3 regions of the Bacillus sp. C-3-6 genome follow, and region 2 is predicted to be linked to each of the others. Evidence: predicted binding sites of a transcription regulator. Region 2 holds the regulator's gene; each other region holds the start of a gene.
What was found. Region 2 encodes NrdR, which represses ribonucleotide reductase genes. Its sites were predicted from a motif close to AACACNATATATNGTGTT; they were not measured.

Region 1 (9,990 bases), 2.2 Mb from region 2:
GATTTTCGGCTGATGAAGTAATGCTTGTGCAATTCCTAAACGTTGTTTCATACCAAGTGAATATGTTTTCACCTTTTTATGAATCGCATGCTCTAATTCAACAAGCTTTACAATCTCAGCAATACGCTCTTTACTAATTGGAGTAATGGCCATGTTCGCAAAATGCTTTAAGTTTTGCATTCCTGTCATATAATCATATAGTTCAGGATTTTCTACAATCGCTCCAATTTGCTCTAGTGCCTTTTCACGCTCCGAGCGAATACTATGTCCACAAATTGTAATATCGCCCTCTGTCATTGAAATAAGACCTGTCATCATACGGATCGTCGTCGTCTTACCGCTACCGTTCGGTCCAAGGAATCCGTATACTTCTCCTTCACGAACCTCAAATGATAAACCACGAATAATTTCCGTTCCACCAATCCTTTTTCGAACATTCTCTAACTTTACTACTACGTTTCCCAATGCTGATTCCTCCTTTAGACTTCTAGTTTTTTATCGACTATGTGACCTGTAACTACTAGTAATATAATTGTTAATAAACAATTAAAAAATAGATTTAAAATTGTAACCTCTGTACCAGAATAAAATGATGTATTTAAAAAACCATTTTGATCTATAAATCCAATATTATTTATAGCAAACACATACTTTTCTATTTGCTGAAAAATATACGTTATTCCTCCATTAAATACGGTAAAAATGACGAATAAAACTAAACAAGCAACTTTATTCATCGATGATTTCACATTTAATAGTTTTACAATTACTATAATAAAATAAATAGAAACTAGCATATTAAGAAAATCTAGTCCCCATAAGAAAATAGATAACATATGATGTAATATTCCATAATTATATAAACTGTGTATTGCTTGCTGAATACCTAAATTAGTTTTTCCATTGTAAATATTTAAAGAAAAATAGTATAGAAAAATGATTCCTATTCCTAGCAAAATCATAAAGAGTAGTACACAGAATAAAATATTTGCACATATGTACTTTTTTGCTGAAATAGAAGTATAACGTAGCATAGAGTTTTTTAACATTTTCCGAAAAGACGATATACCTGTTAAAAGAATTGCAAATCCATTTATACCTAGTACGATAAAGAATATAATAATAATTATATCTTGCCTACCTGAAATTCTAACTCCTGAAACTCCTTTCATATTAAATAAAAGAATTAATGAAACTGTAATAAAACCAAAGTAAATAATGGCTATCTTTCTCTTATTACAATTATACAGATAAAGAAAAAGCTGACTCATTTCTCATAGGCCTCCTTAAACAGCTCATGTACTGCTTTACCCTTTTGAAATCGTAGTTCTTCCACATTTTCATGTAATATTATTTCTCCATCTTTCAAAAAGATTACTTCATCAAATATATTTTCGATTTCTCTTATTAAATGAGTCGATATAAGTAGCGTACAATCTTCACGATAAAATTTAAGTATTAACTCAAGTACATGTTCTCTAGAAACAAGATCTATCCCGCCCAATGGCTCATCCAGTACGTATAGCTTCGCTTTTCGAGAAAATGTTAAAATGATTTGCAGCTTCTCTATCATACCTTTTGACAATGCTGTAATTTTTTCTTCTAACGGTATTTTAAATTCTGTAATCGTATCTACCGCTTTTTGAATATCGAAATCTTTATAAAAATCCCGGTAGAAAAATAAAGCGTCTTTTACAGTCATCCAATCATCAAAGACTGGCTTATCGGACATGAATGAAACGATTTCTTTCGTCTGTAATCCTACCTTTTTACCGTCTATTGTGATACTACCTTCAGAAGGGTGTTGCAAGCCTGCAATCATTTTCAATAACGTCGTTTTCCCGCTCCCGTTATCTCCAACAAGCCCAACGATTTTCCCTTCCGTAATCTCTATGTTTAATTCACGGATCACTGCTTTTAATCCGTATCTCTTCCATAAGTTTTCTATTTTTAATAGCTCTGTCATTGGCTCTCCTCCCTCTTATCATGTAATGAAGAACGAAGAATTGTAAGAATTTCTTCTTCTGAAAAACCTAAATTGTCCATTCCATCTATAAAAGAATGAAGTAATTCTTTCGCCATCTCTTTTCGCAGCTCCATAATTTTCTCCCCTTCATTCGTTACATACCGTCCCATTCCTCTACGTGTTACAACAACTCCATCCCGTTCTAGCTCTTGAAATGTACGCTGAATCGTATTTGGATTCACTTGTAATTCACTCGCTAATTCACGGACAGAGGGAATTTTATCACCAGGCAATAAATGTCCTGTTACGATCTCTTTTTTTATGTATTCCATTACCTGAATGTAAATTGGTATATTTGGAGAAAACTCTATTTTCATTTCTTCCCTCCTTTCGTATCGGTGTACTAGTTAAATAATACACTGATACAAAAAGTTTGTAAATACCCATTTAATTACAAAAAGTTCTATCCGTTAACCGAATAGAACTTCCCAAACATAAATCGCTATATAGAAATAATAGTGTTATGTAAACAAAATTATAAAGAAAAGCTGTCTTATCAATGAATAAGACAGCTTTTCTTTATAATCCTATATTAAAAGTTAAACACGAAGTCATCGTCAGCTAACTTTTCAACGTTCGTTGCTTTTACGTAACCATTTCCTTTTACAGAGAAGAAATCATGGTTTTTCGTATCTGTACGTAAACCATTTAAAACGATTGGGTTAATTTCTTCTTCTTCAAACTTCGGCTCAAGTCCTAAGTTCATAAGCCCTTTATTCGCATTGTAACGAACGAAACGATTTACATCTTCTACAAGACCGATAGAAGTGTAAATTTCTTCTGTATAGGCCATTTCAATTTCATATAGTTCCATTAATAACTCTTGTGTTTCTTTTTGCACTTCTTGTTGCTCTTCTGCAGAAAGTTCTGCGAAGATTTGTTGTGCTAAAATACCGACGAATACGCCGTGTATTGACTCATCACGAATTATCAAGTTGATAATCTCACCACTTGCTGTTAGTTTTCCTTGACCAGCTAAGTAAAGCGGATAGAAGAATCCACTATAGAATAAATAACTTTCTAAGAACACACTTGCTACCATTGCCATATATAGCTCTTTTTTCGTTACTTCAGGCTTTAACAAACGACGATAGTAACCAGTAATAATACCGGCCTTTTTCTCAAGTAACGGATGATTGTCTACCCAGTCAAAAATATCATCAATTTCTTCTTCAGTAGCTAACGTTGTAAAGATATGACTGTAACTCTTCGCATGTACTTCTTCCATAGCTCCCATGAAAGCTAATACACTTTTCGCTTGTAAATTTTCAAGATGAACAAGTACAAGTGGCATTCCTTCGCCACCTTGTTTCGTATCTAAAAGTGTTAAACCACCTAATACACGCTTATAAGCAATTTGCTCTTCTTTCGATAATTGCACCCAAGTATTTTTGTCAGACGAAACCGCAATTTCTTCTTCTGTCCAAAACTGAGCGATGTTTTGCTTCCAAAACATTAAACTAAAATCATCTTCTTTTTTGTTCCAGTTTACCGCACGCATTAAATCGCCCCTTCTCTAAATATGATAACTAAGCATGAGCAGGGTTCAGAAAACCCTGCTCATCATGTCTCACTTTTTATATTAAACGGTACAAGCCACACACTCTTCCACGCTTAGTTTACGTGTTCTCGTATAATACAGACTCTTTAAGCCTTTTTTATGTGCATAGATGTAGTAACGTGCTAATTCACGTGTTGAAATATCACTATTAACGTAAAGAATTGTACTAATTCCTTGGTCAATATGTTCTTGAATTTCTGCGATTAAATCAATTAATTTAAACTGATTCATATCGTAAGAAGATTTATAGTACCAGAACGTATCTTTTGATAAATACGGCATTGGATAATATGTTGTCGCGTTCGCATATGTTCTTGATTCGATTTGACTTACGATCGGCATTACGCTTGAAGTTGCATTTTGAACGTAACTGATTGATTGTGTTGGAGCAATGGCAAGACGATATGAGTTGTATAAACCATTCTTCTGCACTTGCTCTTTTAAACTTGTCCAATCTTCTTTTGTCGGAATATGAATTCCTTCAAATAGTTGCTGAACTTTTTCAGTTACAGGACTGTAATCTGTCGTTTCATACTTTTCGAAGTATGTGCCATTCGCATAATCAGATTTATCGAAGTCTTTAAATGTCTCGCCTTTTTCTGTAGCGATTTCCATACTTTTCTCAATAGAATAGTAATTTAACATCATAAAGAATGTACGAGCGAATTCTTTCGCTTCTGCACTTTCATAAGCGATTTTATTTTTTGCTAAATATCCGTGTAAGTTCATTGCTCCAAGTCCAACTGAATGAAGCTCGTCATTTGCTTTTTTCACAGTTGGTGCATTCGGAATAATCGTCATATCAGAAACAGCTGTTAAAGCTTCCATTCCCGCATGAACTGCTTCACGAATTTCTTTATTTTCCATTACGTTTACGATATTTAACGATCCTAAGTTACAGTTAATATCACGACGGATAATGTCATCTGTACCGTAATCATTTATTTCTGAAGTTTCTTGAAGCTGGAAGATTTCTGTACATAAGTTCGACATCTTCACAGTTCCAATATCCTTCAATGGATGTTGATTATTTGCATTTGATTTAAACATTAAGTATGGGTAACCAGACTCAAGCTGAATCATAGCGATTTTAATAAGCATATCACGTGCACTAATATCTAGTGGCTTCTTCTTCACTTTCGGATTGCTCATTAATTCATCGTACATTTCATCAATGTCAATATCATCTAAATGCTTGCCATATTCTTTATAAACCGTATAAGGCGCGAAAACATGGAAAGGTTCGTTTTTCTCAGCAAGCTCAAAGAACTTACTTGGAACGATAATTCCGATTGATAGAGACTGAATACGACTCTTCTCATCGGCATTTATTTTTTTTGTATCAAGGAATTCAATAATATCCCAATGGAAAATGTTTAAATATACTGCACCGGCACCTTTTCGTTGGCCAAGTTGATTCGCATATGAAAACGAATCTTCAAGCAATTTCATAACAGGTACTACACCACTTGCAGCGTTGTCGATACCTTTAATTTGCTCACCACGTGCGCGTAGCTTAGATAAGTTTAAAGCTACTCCCCCGCCGATTTTCGATAATTGCATCGCAGTATTAATGTTAAAGCCGATCGAATTTAAGCTATCGTCCATCTCTAACAAGAAACAAGACACCATTTCTCCTCTTCTGCTTCTTCCCGCATTTAAAAAGGTTGGTGTCGCTGGTTGGTAGTTTTGTTTTACAATCATGCTTGCGAATTGTCTTGCCTTCGAAACATCACCGCGTCCTAAGTATAATGAAACAATTGCTACACGATCTTCATAGCTTTCTAAGTATTGTTTTTGATCATTCGTTTTTAACGCATAATCTTTGTAGAACTTAGATGCTGCCATATAAGATTGGAACTCGAAGTTTTCACCATAAGCGATGTTATATACTTCCTCTACTTCCTCCAAGCTATACTCGTCCAGAACGTTGTAATAGTAATCATGTTCTTTCATATACTCCATTCGCTCTGCCACGCTATTAAAAGGAACGGTATTCTCTCTAGCTTCTTCCATAAAGACTTCTAATGCCTCTTTATCTTTATGAAGCTGATAAAAACCGTCCTGCATTTGCGTGATTTCATTATTCAGTTCAATGTGTCGCAATCTCCCGCACCCTTTCCTTAAAATATTCTACATCGTTATTTGTTCCAGATAACTCAAATTTTGATACAATAGGCACTTCATATTTAGTAGAAATCTTGTCAGCACTTGCACCGAACATGTCTCCCCAGTTACGATTGCCGCTTGCAGATACGCCTTTTAATTTTTCATTATTGCGCTCTAAAAAGTCTAAAACACGTTCTGGTACATTGCCAAAACCTGTTGTATACGTAATAAGAATAAAGTCTTCATCTATTACTAGATCTTCATCAATTTGAACGGCCGGCATATTTAATTTGTGAATGAAACGCTTCACGTTTCCTGTCATAGAATCATATGCAACTAACATTTCCGACCCTCCCTCTCAAATCTATATTCTCTATATGTTGTTCTCGATTTCTCTATATATTGTATTACGTTTCAAAATAAGACACAAGATATATGTATAAATTCTTTCTTTTTTTAACTTTTACTTTTCGACATGATAGCCGTTTTTTTTCAATACAATGACTATGAAACAACATTCTAAAACTCATGTCAATAAAGTGCTTTTCAAAAAAGTTGTCAACGAATTTAACCTTATTTTTAAAAAAGTTAACAATATATTTTGTCATAAAACGGTAGATGCTGAAGAAATATATTTCTCCAGCATCACGCAAAAAAGAACAGATATAAAACGATAATCTGCTCTAAAAAACGATTACATTTATCAAATTTACCTTATTAAATATATTATACATATACTTTCGTCTCTCGTTACATACTAAAAGATAACTATTATAGAAAAAGATTATTATTATGGAACTTCAATTTATTTATGAAAAGTTTATTCAGAGTGCTCAATACGCAAAATATCTTTTACAAATATGTGATGTGGATTTTCATCTTTATCAAGCATTGTACATACAGGAGCCTCTTCATCAAAGTATACAATCATTCCTTCTACATACTGATATGTATGTTGAACTTGTACAGTTACTTTAATTTCTATCGCTTCTTCATATGCTCTTTTTATTTTCTGAAGCATTTTTGCTGAACATTTTCGTTTCTCTGGATACATAACCATTCCCATAAATCTATTGCCGGCTCTATCTTTCCACATATAATCCCAATGTGGTAAAATGCCTTGTTTAAAATCGCCCATAATTCCCCTCTCCTTTATCTTTTATTTATCCCGCATTAAACGTCCAGTTGGTGAAGGTTACTAATCAGTGAGGGATGCCCTGCTGATCAAAATTCCCCTTTATGAACGTGGCGTTTCTGAATATGTATAAATCACTTGCCCGCCTCGCTGTGCGTTACCAATGAAATGCTTAAAGTCTTCTCTATTTACAACAACTTCTCTGAACGTATAAAATACATCTTTCGTAACAACATACTCCGTTATTTCACCATTTTTCAGCTGATCTAAAATTGTATTTGCTAATTCTTTATCCATGTATTTCACCTCTCTGCAATATTTTATTCTATCGTATATTCTATAGGTCAACAACTGTAAAATTATCCCGCTATTTGCGGGTAGTCCGATTGGTGTTGACTACTAATCAGTCGTGGAATGAACAAAAAATCTTACTGATTAACATTTCACTTTATCTTGTTGTTATGCCATGATTTTATTTTCGTTATTTCGCAAACAATATCGTTTTACTATATGTCCACTAAATATCATATACTAACATAGCTACTTCTCTATATCAAACATTTCGGCATTCAATTATGCAAAGTTCCATACCACTATGCTACAATATACAAATAGAACTAGGAGGGATACTATGATTCGGAAAGCAAAAAAGACAGATGCAATGGCAATAGCTCCTTTATTGTATAATGCTCTGCATGAAATTGCTGAAAAAATCACAGGTAGCACAGTTGAAGCAGAAGTATTACTAGGACTTGAGACATGGTTCTCAAAAGAAAATAACCGTCTGAGCTACGAAAACTGTTTTATTTATGAACAAGACGAGAGTGCAGTTGGAATTATTGTCGCTTATCACGGTAGTGAAGCAACACAGCTTGACGCACCAATTGTACATCACTTAAGAGAATTACATAAAGATGAATCGATTACGTTAGAAAAAGAAGCTGAGCTTGATGAGTATTACATTGATACATTATCAGTTTCAAGTGCACACGGTGGAAAAGGTATTGGTTCTAAATTAATTGAAGCTGCCGAAATCTATGCAACTGAAAAAGGGCATGAAAAAATCGCTTTACTTGTTAATTTAGAAAACACACGCGCCTATTCACTATACGAAAAGTTAGGTTATAAAAAAGATGAAATTGTTATGCTAGTAGGCGAACCTTATGCTCATCTCGTAAAACCATTAAACGTCAAAATTTCTATATCTTAAAAAGAAAGCACACGATTTATATAAATCGTGTGCTTTTATGTTAAATTCGTATTTAATATATTTCCATCCATCGCCTCGTGAAACGTATATGTTGTACATCCCCATGGCTTTCTATGCAAAATAGGAGAACCAGACCATCCCATTGCCCTCAGCTCCGTTCCAATCATCGAATTAAAATAATTATGACCTACAAGAGCAATACTTCCATGTACGAGAGCATAACGATGTAACAGGTAAGCCGCTTGCCTTGCCCTCTCTCTTACTTCCTTATAAGACTCAACATCTTTATGGTAGCCAAGTATCCATAATGTGCGCCCAATGAACATCCATACCTTAATTGTGCATTTCAACCACTTCGGAGCAAAAAAGTATGAAGGAACTTCAGCTTCTCTAAAAAGAGAGTTTTGCATAAAAGATAAAGAATCCGTTAATTCAGCTGCTGATTGTACAGCACGCCTTTGATCACTTGTTAAGACAAATTTCGCTGCTTCAATTGCCTCTATTGTTTCTATCGGCATTTTAGCTTTTTGTATCATTGACTCGGAATCATACTGTTTCATCCATTCGTGAAATGAATTAATTGTCACCGGTTCTCTTATACGACCTAAACAACCATGACGAATAAAAGAAATCTTCATTCTTTTCACTCTCCATTCATCACTTACGAACTCTATTATGCACTAGTTCTAAACATCATACCACGCAAGAAAAGAAAGTCATATACCTTTACATCTCCCCACCACTATCATGCGTTATCGAAGCATGGATACCATCCATCCCATCAAAATATGTACTCGTATCATATTGACGAATCTTTTTTAAATGCATATAAGAAAATAAAAATAAAATTAAAGCTATAACACTCCCCACAAATTCAAACATCATTTTACCGCCTCTAATTTCTCCCACTTCAGCAGGTTATTCTACTTTTTCATTATACCTCGATATAAAGATTCCCGCATTTTTGCTATTTTTTTCAAATAACATGGATTTTCTACATATTTTCTTACAAAAAGTGAATATTTTTCGAATTTTTACTTTGGAAACATTTACAAAGTAGGAAATATGGTTCAAAATAGGAGGAAATAAAAAAAACCCAAATTTATTCTTTTTTTGGGAAAACTGTAACAAGGAGAGTTGCTTATGCAGATCGCAGAAACTGGAGATATCATCGAATTTAAAGGTGGAATGCAAGGCCGTGTTCAAAAAGTAAATCAAAACTCTGTTATTGTTGATATAACAATTATGAAGAATTTTAGAGAACTAGATATGGAACCTCTTACAGTTGTAAGTCATAAAAACTATACTGTCATTAATCAAAATGCATAATATAATAGAAAGAAAGGGCCTGTATAGTATACAGGCCCTTTCTTTCTATTAACGATTATCAATTGTTTCCGGATATAGATCGTGGTTCATCATGCGGTAGTCAGCCATTTGTTCATACTTCGTCCCTGGGCGACCGTAGTTGCAGTATGGATCAATTGAAATGCCACCACGTGGTGTGAATTTCCCCCATACCTCAATGTAACGTGGATCCATTAATTTAATTAAATCGTTCATAATAACGTTCATGCAATCTTCGTGGAAATCACCATGATTGCGGAAACTAAATAAATACAACTTTAAAGATTTACTCTCTACCATTTTTTGCTCTGGAATATAGCTAATATAAATTGTTGCAAAATCTGGTTGTCCTGTTTTCGGACATAAACTTGTAAATTCAGGACAATTGAATTTTACAAAATAATCACGGTTTGGATGATTATTATCAAATACCTCTAATATTTCTGGGCTATATTCAAATAAATATTTTGTATTTTGATTTCCTAATAATGTTACATCTTTTAAATCTTCATCTAATCTTCCAGTCATTTTAAACATCCCTTCTCGTTATACGCCGCGTTTATTTCCCCATACTAACGCATGAAGCTGAGGCAATACTTTTG
Region 2 (9,990 bases):
TATCGTTTTCCTTCTACTTTAATCATGTCAACAAAAGCATCTAATGCGATTGTTTCTGATTTTTGTTCACCATATTTACGTACGTTTACGCCGTTTTCAGTTACTTCATTATCACCTACTACAAGCATGTACGGAATTTTTTGCATTTGTGCTTCACGGATTTTGTAACCGATCTTCTCTTCACGAGTGTCTAATTCAACACGGATACCAGCACGACGCAATTCGTCTTGTACTTTCTTCGCATAGTCTAAATGTACTTGCGGAGAAACTGGAATTACTTGTACTTGAACTGGAGCTAACCAAGTTGGGAATGCACCTTTGTATTCTTCAATTAAGAAGGCTACGAAGCGTTCCATAGTTGATACAACACCACGGTGAATTACAACTGGACGATGTTGCTTACCGTCTTCGCCAACATAAGTTAATTCAAAGCGTTCTGGAAGTAAGAAGTCTAATTGTACAGTTGAAAGTGTTTCGTCTTTTCCAAGAGCAGTACGAACTTGAACATCAAGTTTTGGACCGTAGAATGCCGCTTCACCTTCAGCTTCATAGTAATCAAGACCCATTTCATCCATAGCTTCTTTTAACATACCTTGTGCTTTTTCCCACATCTCATCATCCGCATAATACTTTTTAGTATCTGCTGGATCACGATAAGATAGACGGAATGAGTAGTTCTCTAAACCGAAATCTTTGTACACTTCTAGAGTTAAGTTTACAACACGTTTTAACTCTTCTTTAATTTGATCTGGACGAACGAAAATGTGCGCATCGTTTAAAGTCATTCCGCGTACACGTTGTAATCCAGATAACGCACCTGACATTTCATAACGGTGCATTGTTCCAAGTTCCGCAATACGGATTGGTAATTCACGGTAGCTGTGAATATCATTTTTATAAACCATCATATGGTGAGGACAGTTCATTGGACGAAGAACTAATTCTTCATTATCCATTTCCATTGATGGGAACATGCCATCACGGTAGTGATTCCAGTGACCAGAAGTTTCATATAACTCTCTACTTCCTAATACTGGAGTGTATACGTGATCATAGCCTAAGCTTGCTTCTTTATCAACGATGTAACGCTCGATAATACGACGAATTGTTGCACCCTTTGGTAACCAAAGTGGTAAACCTTGTCCTACTTTTTGGCTATTAGTAAATAGTTTTAATTCTTTACCTAATTTACGGTGATCGCGCTCTTTCGCTTCTTCAAGCATACGTAAGTGCTCATCTAATTCTGCTTTCTTAACGAATGCAGTACCGTAAATACGTTGTAACATTTTATTATTGCTATCGCCGCGCCAGTAAGCACCTGCAACGCTTAATAATTTAAACACTTTAATTTTCCCTGTAGATGGAAGGTGAACACCACGGCAAAGGTCGAAGAATTCGCCTTGCTCATAGATTGAAATAACTGCATCCTCTGGAAGATCGTTAATTAAATCTAATTTTAACTCATCACCAATTTCTTCAAAGCGACGAAGTGCTTCTGCACGTGGTACTTCATGACGAACGATTTCTAAGTTTTCGTTCACGATTTTTTGCATTTCTTTTTCGATTTTCTTGAAGTCTTCAACTGTAATTGCTTCTTCCATATCGATATCGTAATAGAAGCCATTTTCAATTACTGGACCAATGCCAAGCTCAAGCTTAACATCTTTATATAAACGTTTTAACGCTTGTGCTAAAAGGTGGGCTGTTGAATGGCGTAAAATATATAAGCCATCTTCAGAATCTAATGTAATAATAGAAACTGCACCATCTTCTTCGATTGGTGTAACAAGATCGATCATCTCATCGTTTAATTTTCCAGCTACAGCTTTTTTCTTTAAGCCTGGGCTAATAGAAGCTGCGATTTCTTCAGTTGTTACGCCTTTTGGAAACTCCTTCACAGCTCCATCAGGGAAAGTAATTTTAACTACATCTGCCATCACTGGTCACTCCTCTTTTTCTCAAAATAAAAAACACTCATCCCGTAAAAAGGGACGAGTGTTGAATTCGTGGTTCCACCCTTGTTCCAATTAACATAATTGTTAATTGCTCAAGTTCAACATAACGGTGTTGTCCGTTAGCAATTACTAGAAAAACCGTTCACTGCTAAAGTTTAGAGGTGGTAAGTAATAATCCCGTACTAGGAAGCTCACACCCTAAGGCTTCCCTCTCTGAAAATCGTAGAAAACTACTCATGTCCTCATCATGACATTTCGATATATTTCATTTATGTAGGTAATTATATGCTCAAAAACTTAGAAAATCAAGGGCGTTACCTTTATTTTTTAAATTTTTCACATTGCGCTCAAAATCATGTAATCCATGTAATTGGACCCGTTCTTGAAACACATTTCGCAAAGTAATAATCATATTATGGTCTTGTTCTTTCGTATATAAATAAATCTTTTTGGGCGAAATAGAAAGAAGCGGCGCAATTACTTTCGTATCAATATATACATCATTTTGCTTTAATAATTCCTCATCTATATATTGGACCAACTTCTCCTGTTTTAAACGTCTTCCTTTATCATCATAAAAGATAAAGCTTTCATCAAAAATAAGATGCACGCAGGACAAGCGTGATTTACGGCTACTTACTTGTTGCCGAAGCGTCTCAATGAACATTTGGTATTCTTGCTCCATCTTATATTCATCAATTGCCACTTCCGCAAGTTTAGCCACCATTTCCCTATATGTACGAAGACGAAAACGGATATATGATGAAAACGAGAATGAGAGCGGATCACAAAGCCAATTATTTAAAGAAGACTTAATATATGACTCAAATGCGTTACGCGTTAAATCCTGAGCTACACCTTTTCTTCTTCCCTTTAAAATCTCATGTGCCATGTGCAATATTTGATGACACTCTTCTTGTTCTTCATAAAAAAACTTTTCTTTTAAGATCGTATAAATCCACTCATTTTGTTTCACATTCACAATAAAATACACCATTACCGGCAATAAGATCTTTTCAATATAATTTGATTCACGTACTGGTATGTGAATCACCACTTTTTGTTCCTGTAAATACACACTCGTTTCCTTATATAATACTTCCGCTCTTTTCAGCAATTGTCTATATACGTGCATAGCATCATTTTTTTCTTCGAAGCAAATTTCAATCACTTTTGTCCCCCCTTTTATCCCTGCTCTAAAGGACTGTATCTATACGTTACAAATCCTATAAGAGTCCGTCCCGTGGAAGTTCACTCTTAGTAGAATTACATTTCCTATCGTTAGAAAATCCACTCAATATGGCTTGCTAATTTTATATATATTAAGGGAGGGAGAAAAAAATGATACAAGCTACTATGAATTTTTTTATTGTATACTTTACTTATTACTAAAGGGAGGTATCTGAATGTTTGAATATAAATTCGTAAAAGTCGAATTTCATTGGGGGCTCACTCGCTCAAAACTAGCTGAAGACTACCAAGAAATTATTCAAGAACATGCTAGAGATGACTGGAGGTTCGTACAGATTGTTGCCCCTACGATTGGCAGTTCTGGACAACCTGAATATTTCGATCTCATATTTGAAAAGAAAATATCACTATAATACAAAAGAGCAAGCTTCTCAGCTTGCTCTTTTACTTATGACGACGGTTTTTCCCACCAATTGGAATTGGTTTCGCTAAATATTTAATTCGTTCCATAATACGTGCTGCCTTCATTTCTTCAGCCTCACCACGTTGTGTATACGTTAAATGATGTTCCAATTGTTTAAAATCAAAATTAGACGTAAAGAACGTCGGTAAGTTTTCTAACATACGGAATTGCAAGATTGCACCAAGCACATCGTCACGCACAAAGCTCGACATCGCTTCTGCCCCGATATCATCTAACATTAAAACTTGCACGCGTTTAACCGCATCAATCTTTTCGCCAATCGAATTATCTTGAATCGAACTTTTAATTTCACGTAAAAATTCCGGGAAGTATACGAGCATCGAACTTATTTTCTTTCGAGCAAGCTCGTTCGCAATTGCTCCTAAAAGGTACGTTTTTCCTACACCAAATTTACCGTACAAATATAAACCTTGTGCTTTTTTACCTGGTTCATATGTACTTAAAAATTCATTCGCTGCGCCAATTGCATCGATACGTGCATTTAAGTCAGAAGGGTCTAAGTTTTCCATAGTTGCCTGTAAAATATCCGTTGGCATATATACACTTTGAACGAGTTTTTCATATTTCTTTCTCTCGTCATATGCTACTTTTCTAACGCAACGATCGTATTGAATATCAATCATCTTCCCTTGAATAACAAGCTTTGGCTCGTATCCTTGCAGCATATTTTTACATGCACCTAAATCCGGACAATCCACGCAACCTACACTTTGTCCAATATATTCATATAACTTCACAAGACTGCGCTCAATCATAGAAGTCGTTACTTCACCTTTATGTTCGTCTATAAATTCTTTTACACGCGGGTGCGCCATTACTTCTGCCTTTAATACTTCATATCTATTTTTAAAGTTTTCATTTTCCATTAATTTTGTAAATGAATTTTGAATATGCTCCATTTTCTCACCTCAAAGAGCGTTCATTCTCTTCTATTAATCACGCTTATATTTTTTTAACACTTCTTCTAATCGTTTTCGTTCATCTTCTAGCGTACTTGCATCTTTTTCTACACTTACATCTTTCTTCGCCGTTTCTTTCTCTTGTTCTTTCGGCTCTTCTTCCTTAAGCCAATCTGGCACCATTTCTTTTCGTACCGTTTTCTTCGCCGTACGGCCTTTTTTCTTCGTCTCAGCCCACTCTTGATATTGACGGTTCTCTTCTTTCGCTAACGCCATCGCGTCCGCTACTGTACCGACCTTTTTACGTGCCCAATGCCCAGCAATCTTCTCGACATACGTTTTCGCAAGTTTCATATCTGAGCGTAGCATAACGTAATAAATAAGTACATTCACAACTCCTGGTGTCAATTTTTGATTAATCATGACATCTTCAACGATTTGCAAGTCCGCTTTCGTTGCCTCTGCACCACCAGAAATCTCTTTCAATAGTTGTTTTGGCGAGATTTCCTCTAGCTGCTTTATTAACATCTCCTCTTGTGATGAAGGCTCTTTCTCTTTCATCGTACGTGCAGCATGAGGCTGTACTCTTTCACTTAGTACCGGTAATGCTTGACCATTTTCAAATTGATACCAATCGCGCGCTCCTTTTCTAAGCCTTTCCATATCAATTGTTTGCATCTCTGTCACCGCACCAAGAACGATATTTTGCATCGATAACACATCTACACCATACACGTAAGCAAGTGTTATAACGCAGTCTCTTACTTGATCTGTAATCGCCTTTTTAGGAACAAGAGCGGACAATCCATCTACAAATAAAGAGAAATCAAAGAAATCATTCCAAACTTTCGGAGCGTCTCCCTTCTCGTTACTTGGCATAGTTGTCGTTTTTGGAATACGAAGGTCTTCTTGCGCATGCTCAAGCTGTCCTGGATTAAACGAACCAAACACATCATTGAAAGAGCGCGTAACATTTTCATAAGAAGCAAAATCAAATTCTTCTTCTAAGAAATATTGCTTTACTTGATTATATTTTGTCCGACTCAATCGATTGTATAAAAAGATACTTAAAACAATATCATCAAAAAACTGCTTCGGAGATAAAGGTGGTTGCAACTCATATATGAACATTCGAATATCTTTTTCTTTCTTAATATATACCTTCAAAAGCCCAATTGCCTCTAACTTTACTCGTTCCTCATATATTTCAGGAAGTTGCATTTGCATAGTCACCATAAGGGAATGATGTGTATTCTCTTTTCCAAATACACGATCTTGCTCTAGCTCCCCCCATAGTGTCATGTATAAGCTAAAAGCTCTACTACCTATTAACGGCTGATACAACATCGTTAATACTTTTCGGTCGTAATTATGCAGTAGCCCTTTCGCACTTACTTTATAACGATCAATCGGCAATAGCTCCATCCATGACTGTTTTTCCATTCTTGCTTTTCCTTTCTCTCATCCAATCTATCCTCTACTTCATTCCTTCTATCTTCATTATATAAATTCTTAGTGAAAAAGAGCTATTAGCTTTCGCTTCTAGCTCTCTTATCCTATTACTTACGGTATGTAAAGAGAATAAAATACAACTTCTACTCTCTTTCTTTTTGCAGTATATCTTTTAATTCTTCAATAAATACATTTAAATCTTTAAATTGACGATATACAGAAGCAAAACGTACATAAGCAACATCATCAATATCGCGAAGTTCTTCCATAACAATTTCACCAATCATATCACTTTTCACTTCTGATATACCTAAATTACGCAGTTCACGTTCCACGCTTTGTGTTACTTCTTCTAATTGTCTTAAAGATACTGGTCTTTTTTCACACGCTTTAATTAAACCGCGTAAAATCTTTTCTTTATTAAACTCTTCTCGTGTGCCTTCTTTTTTAACAACGATAAGAGGTGACTCTTCTACCCTTTCAAAGGTCGTAAAGCGACTTAAACAACTTTCACACTCTCTTCTTCTTCGAATAGAGCGCCCCTCGTCTACCGGACGCGAATCTAACACTCTTGTACCATTATGAGAACAGGATGGACAACGCAATTCATTCACTCCTTTACACTATACTCTTTATTTTTCTCTACTCAATTCACCTAAAATATATATACAATATTATATAACTCATTCTAACTCTCTTACCACTTTAAGTTTCAGCGCATCACTTTATCATCTCATACTTAAAAATAAGATGGTATATAGGGCACTACCTCATTTGCAAGAGTCCAATGTATTCAACTAACGAGTACGTTATATTTTTCCTTTTTTATAAACTAAAAAAGAGGTGCATTATACACCTCTTTACATTTTAAATCAATTATGTTCTTTTTTAAAGAGCTTTTGTTTCTCTCTGCTTAATTTCGAAGCTACCAGTGCCTCGAGGAAGCTCGATGCTCTCACGCGTTTTCGCGTTTAAACCTTCTGCAATATATTCTGCAGCAACATTTGGATCAATACGATCCCCACAAGTATAAACATCAATACTTGCGTAACCGTGCTCCGGAAAGCTATGAATTGTTAAATGTGATTCTGAGATAATTACTACTCCACTTACACCTTGTGGTGCAAATTTATGGAAAGCAACCTCACGCACTTCAGCACCAGCTCTTAGTGCTGCATCCACAAATAATTGTTCAATATACGGCATGTCATTAAGCTTGTCGAAATCGCAATCCCAAAGTTCAGCGATCACGTGACGACCCATCGTATCCATAGTATCCATTCTACAGTTCCCCCTTGTAAATTTATTCTAACTGTTCGAATTGAAAACTAATTTGCAATTTGGCTTGCTCCACTACCACGGGGGAAAGTTAGTCCAGAGAGGTCCTAACCCTTTAAGTAGTGACTACGTACCTCAGCTCTTAAGTTTACGAGTGTTAGTATACTTTGTTTATTTTCATTTTGCAACAACAGTTTTTTCGATTTTCTGTCATATTTTCCTCTTTACTTTTCCCTAAAAAAAATAAACGATTCACAAATTCAGTAATCACAACGTTTCGTGGTATGTCCACTTTTTAAAATATACTTATATAATTTTTTTCCTTTTCAGAAAAAAATAAAAAAAGAGGGCAAATATTGCCTTGCCCTCTCCTCCCTTATTCACTTAAATGTGTTGTACATTTTCTTGTTTCGCTAACTCTTCAACAACTAACGTTACAAGATCTACAACACGACGAGAGTAGCCCCACTCGTTATCATACCAAGCAAGTACTTTCACTTTACGATCACCCATTACCATTGTAGATAAACCATCGATAATAGCTGAATGTGTATTTGTATTAAAGTCGATAGATACTAAAGGCTCTTCGCTGAATTCTACAATACCTTTTAACGCACCGTTTGCAACAGTTTTGAATGCATCATTAATAGCTTCAACTGTCACATCGCGTTTTACATCTACTACTAAGTCAACAAGAGACACGTTTGGTGTTGGTACACGAAGTGCCATACCATGAAGTTTTCCGTTTAAGTGCGGAAGAACTTTTGCTAGCGCTTTCGCAGCACCTGTCGTTGTCGGAATGATTGATTGTCCGCAAGCACGTGCTCTTCTTAAATCTTTATGTGGGTTATCAATATTTTTTTGGTCATTTGTATAAGCGTGAACTGTCGTCATTAAACCGTTTTCAATTCCAAACTGCTCATCTAACACCTTCACAACAGGCGCTAAACAGTTTGTTGTACAAGATGCATTTGAAATAACAGTATGTTTTGTAATATCTAATTGGTCTTCGTTCACACCAACTACAATTGTTACATCTTCATTTTTACCAGGCGCTGTTAAAATTACTTTTTTCGCTCCAGCTTCAACGTGAAGAATTGCTTTTTCTTTTGAATTAAATTTACCAGTTGCTTCAATTACAACTTCAACACCTAAATCTGTCCAAGGCAATTCCTTTGGATCGCGGTTGTTTAAAAGGCGAATCATTTTTCCATCAACTAATAAGTGATCTTCAAATGCTTCTACTGTTCCGTCAAACTTGCCATGAACTGTATCATATTTAATTAAGTGTGCTAACGTTTCAGATGGATAGCTTGCATTGATTGCTACAATTTCGAATGCGCTTTCTTTTATTGCTTGACGAAATACCATTCTCCCAATACGTCCAAATCCATTAATTGCCACACGAGTCATAATATGTTATCCCCCTTGAATGCGTTATACTATTTATCTCCAATCCCAATAATAGTATAACACAAAAAGGAGATATGTCACTAAGCATTTTCATTAATTTCACAATTTTTTAGTCAATAATGTTCCACTTCTTTAAAATTACCTGCAATTGTGTTTTCGTTCCCATAATTGTGCCATCATTATTTATCACTTCATCTGCATTTTTCACTTTTTCTTCTAACGGCATTTGAGATTGAATACGAGCTGTTGCTTCTTCTTCTGAAAAGTTATTTCGTTTCATTAAACGTTCTAATTGCGTATGCGGCTTAACCGCTACAACTAAAATGCGGTCAACGAGACTTGTTAATTTGCTTTCAAATAAGAGAGGAATATCTAACACAACCGCTTGCATACCTTCTTTTATGTACATTTCCTTTTTCCTATTCATTTCCTCACGCACTGCAGGATGCACAATTTTATTTAACTGCAATCGTTTTTCTTCATTATAGAAAACGATGCTTCCCAATCTTGGACGATCTAGTTCCCCATCTTGTTGTAACACTTCCGCTCCAAACACTTCTACTATTTTGTTATATGCTGGTTTTCCTTGTTCTACAACTTCTCTTGCAATAACATCTGCATCAATAACTGGTATACTTAGCTCACGAAACATTTCTGATACCGTACTTTTTCCGCTTGCAATGCCTCCCGTTAATCCAATTACTACTGTCATAATAATCCTCCTCATAATAAAAGGCGCGAAACCAATGTTCCACGCCCATACTTACATTTTCCAAATTCCAATTATAATCAGTAATACCCCAGGCAGGAATGTAAATTTTTGTAACCACTTCATATTCGATAAAACCGTTCCAAGTTTCATTCCAATAAATAAAAACAAAGAACTCATAATTGCAACTAATATCGCCATCATAGCGGGTGCATACCCTAATAAAGATGCACCAATTCCGGCACCAAATGAGTCTACAGAAAGAGCGATACCAAGAAGCAATGCCTCTCCTGCAGAAATGGTGCCTGATTTATCAAAATCTGCTACAGTCGGTTTCCGTAAAATTTGAATCACTAGCCCTAGCGAGGCAATCTCTAATTTCCAGACCTTCTCCTCTTGCTTCGGTTCTTCTTTTTTTTCACTTCGAAAAAATTGATACAATACCCAAATCCCTATTCCAATAAGAACAAGCCCACCGATACGCGTTGCGATAACAGGTGAAAATACTTTCGCGATCATATGTCCAATTCCCATTGAAACAAGCATAACAGCCGCTGAACACATTCCGATAATTATAATTGATCTTAGTGGAATTCTTACGCTTCTTAA
Region 3 (9,990 bases), 920 kb from region 2:
AAGCTTAACATGTGAACCAGCGTTAAATAGTGAAGCTGGTAATACGAGAATTATGCTGAATAGCTTAGAGGATGTTATGAAATTAGAAAGTTATATTTTAGAACAGTATGATTTTGTATTACAGGCGCTTCATGATTATAAAGAAAATGAAATGAATGCAGATGAAAAGTTGAAAGAGTATTTAAACGTTATGGTATAAAAACTCCGTGTGCTATTTTGAAGTGAACCCGAATTGTGGTACAGGAAAAAACATCTTCTGAATTCGCATACTAAGTATGTAAATTTGACGGAGATGTTTTTCATTTTAAGAGCAGAGTACATTACTGAGCATAAGTAATGTGGTTGGTTTGATATTGAAAGCCCCCATCATTTTAGTCATATCTAAAATGATGGGGGCTAATTTGTTTTCTAGTTAGTCACTTATTCAAAGAAAATTTGTTTAGTTACCTTACAAATTTTCTTTGAATAGTTCTGGTAAAAAATTACTGAACTCACTCATTTCTTCTACATTGTGTTTATATAAACCACTTAGATTAATAAATGGTGGTAACCCTTTCGGGAAAATGAATGTAGAAGTCATTACTGTACCGTTCTCGAATTTTTCATATTGATGTATTACTTGTGAAATTACATCGTCATGATCATCTAAACATGAACCCATTAAAACATGACTGTAATGTGTATTTATAGGACAATCTTTAGGGTCTTCCCATCTAATTCTTAGCGGGAATTCTAGTCCATCCCCAGCAGATTCAATTGAAGCTGATATGGCTCCTACATGCCCATGCACTTTAGGATCAACTAACCATTTAAAATCAACATGTTCTTCTGGGTGCCATAGTTTATATCGTTCAGAGTTATCGATATTATCCCACCACCAGTCAATCATTTCTGGTGTTACGTTATTCAATTCATGTTCAACTACTATTGATACTTGGTTTTTCATTTTTGTACCTCCTATTTTTTAACCAACATAGTGTTGGTTATTTATATTTGTTATTATAGTTTGTATATTTCATGTGTTCAATAAACAGAAATAGTCGATCTGTTGTATTTTGAACACTTTATAAAAATATGTCTAAAAAAATTAGAAGGGAAAAATTAGAAAAAGCATACATTAATTTACGTATAGCTCGTACTGAAGAAGCAATACGTAATGCACGAACTAAATTAATATATGAAAAAGGATGGATTGCATACGGTAAGGATATTACAACTAAAGCCAATAGTAATCGAGGGATATTTGCTCGGAAGTCAAAATATTTTTCGAATTAAGATATGGATGAAATGGTAACGGATTGTTGAAATATGTAAAAAGTACTAAGTGAATTGCAGCGGATGCTTTAGGTGTTTTGATATGTGTCTAGATTTCGTAAGTGTTGCAATATATTGTACACGGAGTTTTTTTAGGAGTACTAAAACATAAAATTTTCTTACAAATCTGATTAAAGAGTTTTTCGTTTGCTCATACTATGTAATAAGAAAGCGAAGGAGAGGGTGAACAACATGAGAAGAAGTCGCCGTAAATCGTTTGAAGAACTTGTAAATGAAAATAAACAACAATTATTAAGCGATCGTGATGCAATTGATCGCATTGAAGAGCGCATCGAAAAACGTTATGAAATGAAACTTTTTAAGCAAGCTGAATAATTCTTAACACTAGTACGATACTAGTGTTAAGGAGGCGATAGTAATGGGTAATCCGAAAAAAAATTCAAAAGACTTTGCACCAAATCATATTGGAACACAATCGAAAAAAGCTGGTGGAAATAAAGGGAAACAAATGCAAGATCAAACAGGTAAACAACCGATTGTTGATAACGGTTAAAAAGGAGAATGTTATCATTCTTCTTTTTTGTGAGGAAATGAAAGATGAGTTTTTAGCAGTAATATGAAAAAAAGGGCTGACTTTTGTCAGCCCTTTTTCGTAATCGTAAAATTTTCAACGAGTAAACGCCAATTTTGCGGGAATGGTAAACCGATTTTCCAGTAACTAATACCACCTATACCTTGTTCTTTCATTAAATTGAATTTACTTTGAACAGACCGTGAATCTTCAAACCAAACTTCGTGTTGTACACCGTTTTCATCAAAATAATTAAAATGAGGAGCTTGGGCTGTGAAATCATAACGAATAGGAACATTATATTTACGAGCTAGTGCAACAGCTGCGACGGAGCTAATTGCTTTTGCAGGTGGATTTCCTTGTTTAAATGGAAGCTTCCAATCAAACCCGTATAAATTTTGCCCCATCATAATTTTTTGTGGAGGCATTTGAGATTTTGCATATTGAAGTACTTCTTTCACTGGACCGATAGGAGAAATCGCCATCGGTGGCCCGCCCTGCCATCCCCAGTCATAGGTCATAATGACGACGAAATCAACAATTTGCCCTTGCGCTTTATAATCATGAGCTTCGAAAAATTTGCCCTTTTGATTGGAACTTGTTTTCGGTACGAGAGTTGTGCTCAATGTGTACCCACTAGGTAAGCGTGTTTTTACATTTCGTAAAAAGCGATTATACGCCTCGCGGTCTTCAGGTGCTACACTTTCGAAATCGAAATGAATGTCTCGCATGCCATATTTTTCAGCTGTTTGCAAAATGTTAGTAATAAATTTATTTTGAATCGTTGCGTCGCGTAAAATAACCGATGTTAGATCGGCACTGAAATTACCATTTTCAATATTTGTAATAACGAGCATAGGGATTGTTTTACCTTGCGTTGCAATATTAGCGATTTTAGCTGTTTCAGTAGGTTCTTTTAATGTGCCATCTCTTTTTGCCTCAAAACTAAAATAAGCTAAGTATGTTAAAAATGGATTAATGGCACGTGTAGCATTAACTAAACTCTCTTTAATAGGTATAGTTGAAGGTTGTAAATAAGCGATGGATTCTACAGCTCGTTTTGTGCCTTTTGGTACGTATAATTGTTGTCCGACATGGAGAATAGATTTTAAAGATAAATTATTAACTTTAGCTAAACTAGCGAGGGGGACATTATATGTTTGAGAAATTCGATATAGGCTGTCACCGGGCTGTACATAATAATTATTCCCTTTCGTATTAACGATAAGTGCCTGACCAACAACGAGTGTTTCAGCTGGATTTAATCCATTGTCTTTTACTATTTCGTCAGGTGTTGATCCATATTTTGATGCCAAGCTATATACGCTATCACCACTACGAACAGTTACAATTTGAATCATATGCTGGCTCCTTTCGGGAAAAGATTCACTATTTTTATTTTATTTTTGATGTCACTGTATTATGATTAAATGTATGCAAGGTAGCAGAAGTGAAAGAAGGCGAATATACATATGTTTGTAGCAGAACATGAAGTTGAAATCCGTTATGCGGAAACAGATCAAATGGGTGTTGTTTACCATTCAAACTACTTAGTGTGGCTTGAGTTAGGTCGCACGAAACTTATACAAGATTTAGGTTTTTCATATGTTGAAATGGAGAAAGAAGGAATTATTTCTCCTGTGTTAGATTTACAAATTTCATACCGTAAAGCGATGCGTTACGGAGAAAAAGCAATCGTAAAAACATGGGTAGATACTGTGAGCCCACTTCGCGTTGTATATGGATATGAAATATATAATGGTGATGGTGAACTTTGTATTACTGCAAGTACGACGAATATTTGTGCGAAAAAAGAAGGGTTCCGCCCTGTATCATTTAAAAAGTTATATCCTGAGTGGTATGCGAAATATGAGGAAATTAAGAAAAAATAAAAAAGCGTGGCAGAAGCCACGTTTTTTTATTTTTCATAATTAAATTGTGGGAAGTCGTCACCTTCGTTAAGTGTAACAGATAAATTATGTCCATCGAAGAACCATTCATCATCGCCTTCAATAAAGAAGTTAATACCTTCTTCTTGAATTTGAACAGCAGGATGTGCAGGATCATCTTTACGAATACCTAAAGAAAGTCCTTTTTGCACAGTACTGCAACCACCGTATTGTACGAAAAAGCGTAGTGTTTCATTTGATTGTAAGTTTAATTCATTTTTATACCATTGTGCTGCTTCTTTTGTTACGGAAAGATTCATGTATAGTTCCTCCAAATTATGTTGCTTTTCTTTAGTATAAAAAATAACGCAAAAAGACGCTATTAATATGCTTCACGTTTTCTTTTTGCGTTATGTGGGTTACGATCTTATTTTTGCTTTTTTGAAAAGTTTGCTTTTGGTTCAGTTTTATTTATAATTCGTCCGATATTTGCACGGTGTTTATAAATAACCATACCTGCTAATAAACACATCGCAATAATGAAGATTTTATCCCCGCTAACAATGGATGCAATAACAGCAACAACTGCTGTTACCATAGAAGAAAGTGATACGTATCTTGTTGTAAATAAAAGGGTGAAAAATACAACAGCCAATATTGCAAAAACAACTGGTGAATAGCATAATAGCACCCCAGCAGAAGTTGCAACTGCTTTACCACCACGGAATTTCGCGAAGATCGGGTAGACATGTCCAAGAACAGCCGCTAACCCGAACCATAGTGGGTGAATATCTAATCCGAAAATCATTGGTAGACTTGTTGCTAATGTCCCTTTTAAAATGTCAGCAATTGTAACGGTAAAACCTGCTTTTTTCCCTAATGTACGGAATGTGTTTGTTCCGCCTAGATTACCGCTCCCGTGCTCACGAATATCGATTCCGTAGCCAATTTTTCCAACAACTAGTGCAAATGGAATCGAGCCAAGCAAGTAGGCAACGATAAATAAAAGATATGTAGTAACCATAAGTTCAGTCTCCTTTATTCAAATGTGTTGATAAAGGGTAAAAAGAGTTTTTCCCGTATATTGTACCATACATTTGTAAAGAGCACATTTCTTTTTTGTAAATGAAAAATTCATTATTTCGTGAAAAAAATTTCACAGTAATGTTACATTTCTCACAGAAACAGCAAGACTATATGTAGTAACATTTTAATCAAAAGACAACAACATATTGGTGGAGGGTTATAAATGTTACAAAATAATACACGTGGAGAAGAATTAATGAAAGTGTTCGAGACGATAGTCCACGGCAATGAACAAGATTTAATGCAAGAAAATGCAAATGTAGACGGCCGCTCTCCAATGGGTGTAATGGGAACGTTCGCATCTGAGAGTGCAAAATATTATGCTGTTGAGAGTTTATTGTCAGATCAAGTGAAAAAAGCGATAAATGAAAATATATTATATCCACATGATTTAGATTTTTATGCGACAGGAACGACGACTTGTTCGCAAATTCCGTTAGCGCAAATGCTTGCTAACGGTTTTCATACTGGACATGGACATATGAGACAACCACAAGACATTAAAAGTGCATTGGCTCTTTCGTCTATTATTTTTCAAGCGAATCAAAATATGCAGCATGGCGGTCAATCGTTTGCACTCTTTGATATTGATTTAGCACCTTATGTACGAAAAACAATTGAGAGACATAAAAAACGATTACAATCATATCCGCTTACGAAAGAACAAATAGAAGAATTTGCATGGAAAGAAACGGAAAATGATACGTATCAAGCGTGTGAGGCTTTCGTTCATAATTCGAATAGTATGCATAGTAGGGGCGGAGGACAAGTACCGTTTATTTCTATTAATTACGGAACAGATACATCAAAAGAAGGAAGAATGTTAATTAAACAACTATTAAAAGCAACACAAGCTGGACTTGGTAAAGGAGAGACACCAATTTTTCCAATTCAAATTTTCAAGATGAAAAAAGGTGTGAATTTTGAAGAAAGTGATCCGAATTACGATTTATTTGAATTAGCATTAGAGACAACTGCAGAGCGATTATTCCCTAACTTTTCATTTTTAGATGCTCCGTTTAATGCAGTGCATTATGATGGAAGACCAGAAAGTGAAGTATGTTACATGGGATGTCGTACCCGTGTTATGTCTAATATACATGGAGAAGAAACAGCGATTGGTAGAGGGAATTTATCATTTACGTCTATCAATTTAGTGAAATTAGCGTTAATTAGTGGTTCAAAAGAAGCATTTTTTGAAGCGCTAAACTACTATTTAGATTTAGGAATTAAGCAGCTATTAGAAAGATTTGCGTATCAATGTACGAAGCGAGCAAGAGATTTTCAGTTTTTATATTCACAAGGTGTATGGCGTGGTGGAGAAACATTGCATCCTGAAGACTCCGTAGCCTCGATTTTAAAACAAGGGACGTTAAGTATTGGTTTTATCGGTCTTGCGGAATGTTTAGTAGCTTTAACAGGAAAGCATCATGGGGAAGATGAAGAATCATGGAAACTTGGGTATGAAATTATTTCCTTTATGAGAGATAGAATGGATAAAGCGACAGAAGAACATCAACTGAATTTCTCAGTAATTGCAACTCCAGCAGAAGGATTATCAGGGAAGTTTGTGAAAAAAGATAGAGAAGAATTTGGCGTGATTAGCGGTATAACGAACCATAATTACTATACGAATTCATTCCATATTCCAGTTTATTATAACATTCAAGCGATAAATAAAATCCGTTTAGAAGGTCCGTTCCATGCTCTATGTAACGGGGGACACATTACGTATATTGAACTAGACGGAGCAGCAATGCATAACAAAAAGGCATTAAAACAAATTGTACAAGCCATGGCAGAACATGGCGTTGGATACGGTTCAATTAATCATCCTGTTGACCGTTGTAAGTGCTGTAGTTATCACGGGGTTATTGGGAATGAATGTCCAAGTTGCGGGAATGAAGATGAGGCTAATATAGAAAGAATTCGCCGTATAACAGGCTATCTTGTAGGAGATATGTCAAAGTGGAATAGTGCGAAACGTAGTGAAGAGATAGATCGGGTGAAACATAAATGAAAGTGATGAATATTATTCATGATAGTGTAGTAGATGGAGAAGGATTGCGGACAGTCGTGTTTTTTGCGGGCTGTCCGCATCGTTGCGTTGGTTGCCACAATCCGAAATCGTGGAATATTTGCAACGGAATGGAAATGACAGTAGAAGAAATTGTGAAAGAGATTGCAAGTAATCCATTAACTGATGTAACATTTTCAGGTGGAGATCCATTTTTTCAAGCTGCTGAAGTGAAAAAGGTAGCAAAAATCGTGAAAGATTTGAAAAAAAACCTATGGATGTATACAGGTTATACGTTAGAAGAGATACAGAGTTCTCAAAATAATGATATGATAGAGTTGTTACATTATGGGGATGTTTTAGTCGATGGAAGGTTTGAAATTGAGGAAAAAGATTTAACACTTCCATTTCGCGGAAGCTCCAATCAACGTATTATTCGATTGAAAGAGTAAAAAGGCGGGATAGATTATATGAACAAAACAGTATTGCTTGTTGAAGATGAAAGAAGATTACGTGAAATTGTTAGTGATTATTTTCGTAATGAAGGCTTTGAAGTAATCGAAGCAGAAGATGGGAAAAAAGCGTTAGAGTTATTTGCAGAGCATGAAATTGATTTAATTATGTTAGATATTATGTTACCGGAAATAGATGGATGGTCTGTTTGTAGAAGAATTAGAAAAGAATCAGCAGTACCAATTATTATGTTGACAGCACGTTCGGATGAGGATGATACATTGCTAGGTTTCGAATTAGGTGCAGACGAGTATGTAACGAAACCATTTAGCCCGAAAGTATTAGTAGCTCGTGCAAAGACGTTATTGAAACGTGCGGATGGTGCGGTAGGAGTAGCGGAAGAAAATGCTATGTCTTTAGCTGGAATAGAAGTGAATCGTCTATCTAGAACTGTTTTAGTAGATGGAGAAGAAATTATATTGACACATAAAGAATTTGAACTTCTTGTGTATTTAATGGAGAACAAAGGAATTGTGTTATCACGTCAACATTTATTAGACCAGTTATGGGGATATGACTATTACGGTGATGACCGAACGGTTGATACCCATATTAAAAAACTTCGAAATAAGCTAGGAGATAAAGCGAAGCATATCGGTACTGTTATTCGAGTTGGTTATAAATTTGAAGAATAATCTAGAACGATTTGTGTAATTTAGCCTAGGGAAATGGCAATTTTATACTCTCTTTTGAAGGTAGAATGTACAAAAAATACTTTTCTTGTCTACAATGTTAGATAGGAGTATTTTTTTAATTGGATTTCACGATGAGTTCACAAGAAGGACACAAAACGTGACTATACTGAAAATACGAATTCACCAGAGAGGGGAAATAAAACATGGGATATTACGACGGACCAAATTTAAATGAAGAGCATAGTGAAACGAGAGAAGTGAGAAAATCAGGTAGTAAAAAAGGCTATTTCTTCACAGGTTTAGTGGGAGCTGTAGTCGGAGCGGTTTCGATTAGTTTTGCAGCACCATATATGCCATGGGCTCAAAATAATGGAGCACCAGTATCATCATTTAGTTCGGATTCAAAAGTAGAAGGTACTGTAGTTCCTGTTGTAAATAAAGCGAAAAATGAAACTGATTTACCTGGTATGATTGAAGGAGCGAAAGACGTTGTTGTAGGTGTTATTAATATGCAGCAAAGTGTTGATCCATTTGCAATGCAACCGACAGGTCAAGAACAACAAGCTGGTTCAGGATCAGGTGTTATTTATAAAAAAGCAGGAAATAAAGCATATATTGTAACAAACAACCACGTAGTAGATGGTGCAAATAAACTTGCTGTAAAACTAAGTGATGGTAAAAAGGTAGATGCAAAGTTAGTAGGGAAAGATCCTTGGTTAGATTTAGCTGTTGTTGAAATTGACGGCTCTAATGTGAATAAAGTTGCAACTTTAGGTGACTCAAGTAAAATCCGTGCGGGTGAAAAAGCAATTGCAATCGGTAACCCACTAGGATTTGATGGAAGTGTAACGGAAGGCATTATTAGTAGTAAAGAACGTGAAATTCCAGTTGATATTGATGGCGATAAACGACCAGATTGGCAAGCACAAGTTATTCAAACAGATGCAGCGATTAACCCAGGTAATAGTGGTGGTGCATTATTTAACCAAAATGGTGAAATAATTGGGATTAATTCAAGTAAAATTGCACAGCAAGAAGTTGAAGGAATTGGATTTGCTATACCAATTAATATCGCAAAGCCAGTTATTGAATCACTTGAAAAAGACGGAGTAGTAAAACGTCCAGCTCTTGGAGTAGGTGTCGTTTCGTTAGAAGATGTGCAAGCTTATGCAGTCAATCAATTGAAAGTACCGAAAGAAGTAACAAACGGTGTTGTATTAGGTAAAATTTACCCAATATCACCGGCAGAAAAAGCTGGTTTAGAGCAATATGATATTGTAGTAGCATTAGATGATCAAAAAGTAGAAAACTCACTTCAATTCCGTAAATATTTATATGAAAAGAAAAAAGTAGGCGAGAAAGTAGAAGTTACATTCTACCGTAACGGTCAAAAAATGACGAAATCGGCTACTTTAGCAGATAATTCAGCTACAAAGAATCAATAATCGAAATAAAAGAAAGTCTCTTTCATATTGAAAGAGACTTTCTTTATCGGCTATACTAAAGGAATAGGAGGGATTAATTATGACAATTGAAAACCCAACTCGTACGGAAATTGGTGAAGTGTTAAAGAGAAGCAAAACAATTGCGGTTGTTGGATTATCAGATAAGCCAGAACGTACATCGTATATGGTTTCAAAAGCAATGCAAGATGCTGGATACCGTATTATTCCAGTTAATCCAACAGTAGATGAGGTGCTTGGAGAAAAGGCAGTTTCTTCACTAAAGGATATTAAGGAACACGTTGACATAGTAAATGTATTTCGTCGCTCAGAGTTTTTAATGGATGTTGCAAAAGAATTTGTAGAGATTGATGCAGATGTTTTTTGGGCACAATTAGGAGTACAAGATGAAGATACATATAAACTTTTAAAAGAAAAAGACTATACTGTAATAATGGATCGTTGTATTAAAGTAGAACATGCGATGACAAAATAGTATAGATTTAAAAGTAGAAAGATTGATTCAGCCCTCATTATAGATAAGTAGGGCCGATGAACGAGG

Region 1: the regulator NrdR is predicted to act here: its motif matches at 6,088-6,105, upstream of nrdI (class Ib ribonucleoside-diphosphate reductase assembly flavoprotein NrdI).
Region 3: the regulator NrdR is predicted to act here: its motif matches at 4,925-4,942, upstream of ACW0JX_RS17425 (anaerobic ribonucleoside triphosphate reductase).

What each region holds. Positions count from the first base shown of each region.
Region 1 is NZ_CM137247.1:1,337,914-1,347,903, reverse strand. It holds gene ACW0JX_RS06935 (ABC transporter ATP-binding protein) at 1-465, opposite strand, end outside; gene ACW0JX_RS06930 (ABC transporter permease) at 480-1,271, opposite strand; gene ACW0JX_RS06925 (ABC transporter ATP-binding protein) at 1,268-1,966, opposite strand; gene ACW0JX_RS06920 (GntR family transcriptional regulator) at 1,963-2,343, opposite strand; gene nrdF (class 1b ribonucleoside-diphosphate reductase subunit beta) at 2,559-3,527, opposite strand; gene nrdE (class 1b ribonucleoside-diphosphate reductase subunit alpha) at 3,609-5,693, opposite strand; gene nrdI (class Ib ribonucleoside-diphosphate reductase assembly flavoprotein NrdI) at 5,680-6,039, opposite strand; gene ACW0JX_RS06900 (hypothetical protein) at 6,517-6,834, opposite strand; gene ACW0JX_RS06895 (hypothetical protein) at 6,934-7,128, opposite strand; gene ACW0JX_RS06890 (GNAT family N-acetyltransferase) at 7,463-8,041, shown strand; gene ACW0JX_RS06885 (histidine phosphatase family protein) at 8,077-8,679, opposite strand; gene ACW0JX_RS06880 (hypothetical protein) at 8,768-8,923, opposite strand; gene ACW0JX_RS06875 (YkvS family protein) at 9,185-9,370, shown strand; gene queF (preQ(1) synthase) at 9,419-9,916, opposite strand; gene queE (7-carboxy-7-deazaguanine synthase QueE) at 9,935-9,990, opposite strand, start outside.
Region 2 is NZ_CM137247.1:4,336,129-4,346,118, forward strand. It holds gene thrS (threonine--tRNA ligase) at 1-1,937, opposite strand, end outside; T-box leader at 1,985-2,213, opposite strand; gene ytxC (putative sporulation protein YtxC) at 2,245-3,126, opposite strand; gene ACW0JX_RS22275 (DUF4177 domain-containing protein) at 3,362-3,559, shown strand; gene dnaI (primosomal protein DnaI) at 3,591-4,529, opposite strand; gene ACW0JX_RS22285 (replication initiation and membrane attachment family protein) at 4,563-5,972, opposite strand; gene nrdR (transcriptional regulator NrdR) at 6,125-6,586, opposite strand; gene speD (adenosylmethionine decarboxylase) at 6,870-7,253, opposite strand; gene ACW0JX_RS22300 (glyceraldehyde-3-phosphate dehydrogenase) at 7,644-8,672, opposite strand; gene coaE (dephospho-CoA kinase) at 8,782-9,384, opposite strand; gene ytaF (sporulation membrane protein YtaF) at 9,436-9,990, opposite strand, start outside.
Region 3 is NZ_CM137247.1:3,413,869-3,423,858, reverse strand. It holds gene ACW0JX_RS17465 (3'-5' exonuclease) at 1-199, shown strand, start outside; gene ACW0JX_RS17460 (DAPG hydrolase family protein) at 449-946, opposite strand; gene ACW0JX_RS17455 (FbpB family small basic protein) at 1,507-1,650, shown strand; gene sspN (acid-soluble spore protein SspN) at 1,694-1,828, shown strand; gene ACW0JX_RS17445 (glycosyl hydrolase family 18 protein) at 1,915-3,207, opposite strand; gene ACW0JX_RS17440 (acyl-CoA thioesterase) at 3,319-3,738, shown strand; gene ACW0JX_RS17435 (HesB/YadR/YfhF family protein) at 3,765-4,055, opposite strand; gene plsY (glycerol-3-phosphate 1-O-acyltransferase PlsY) at 4,163-4,759, opposite strand; gene ACW0JX_RS17425 (anaerobic ribonucleoside triphosphate reductase) at 4,985-6,841, shown strand; gene nrdG (anaerobic ribonucleoside-triphosphate reductase activating protein) at 6,838-7,290, shown strand; gene ACW0JX_RS17415 (response regulator transcription factor) at 7,309-7,986, shown strand; gene ACW0JX_RS17410 (S1C family serine protease) at 8,190-9,431, shown strand; gene ACW0JX_RS17405 (CoA-binding protein) at 9,511-9,924, shown strand.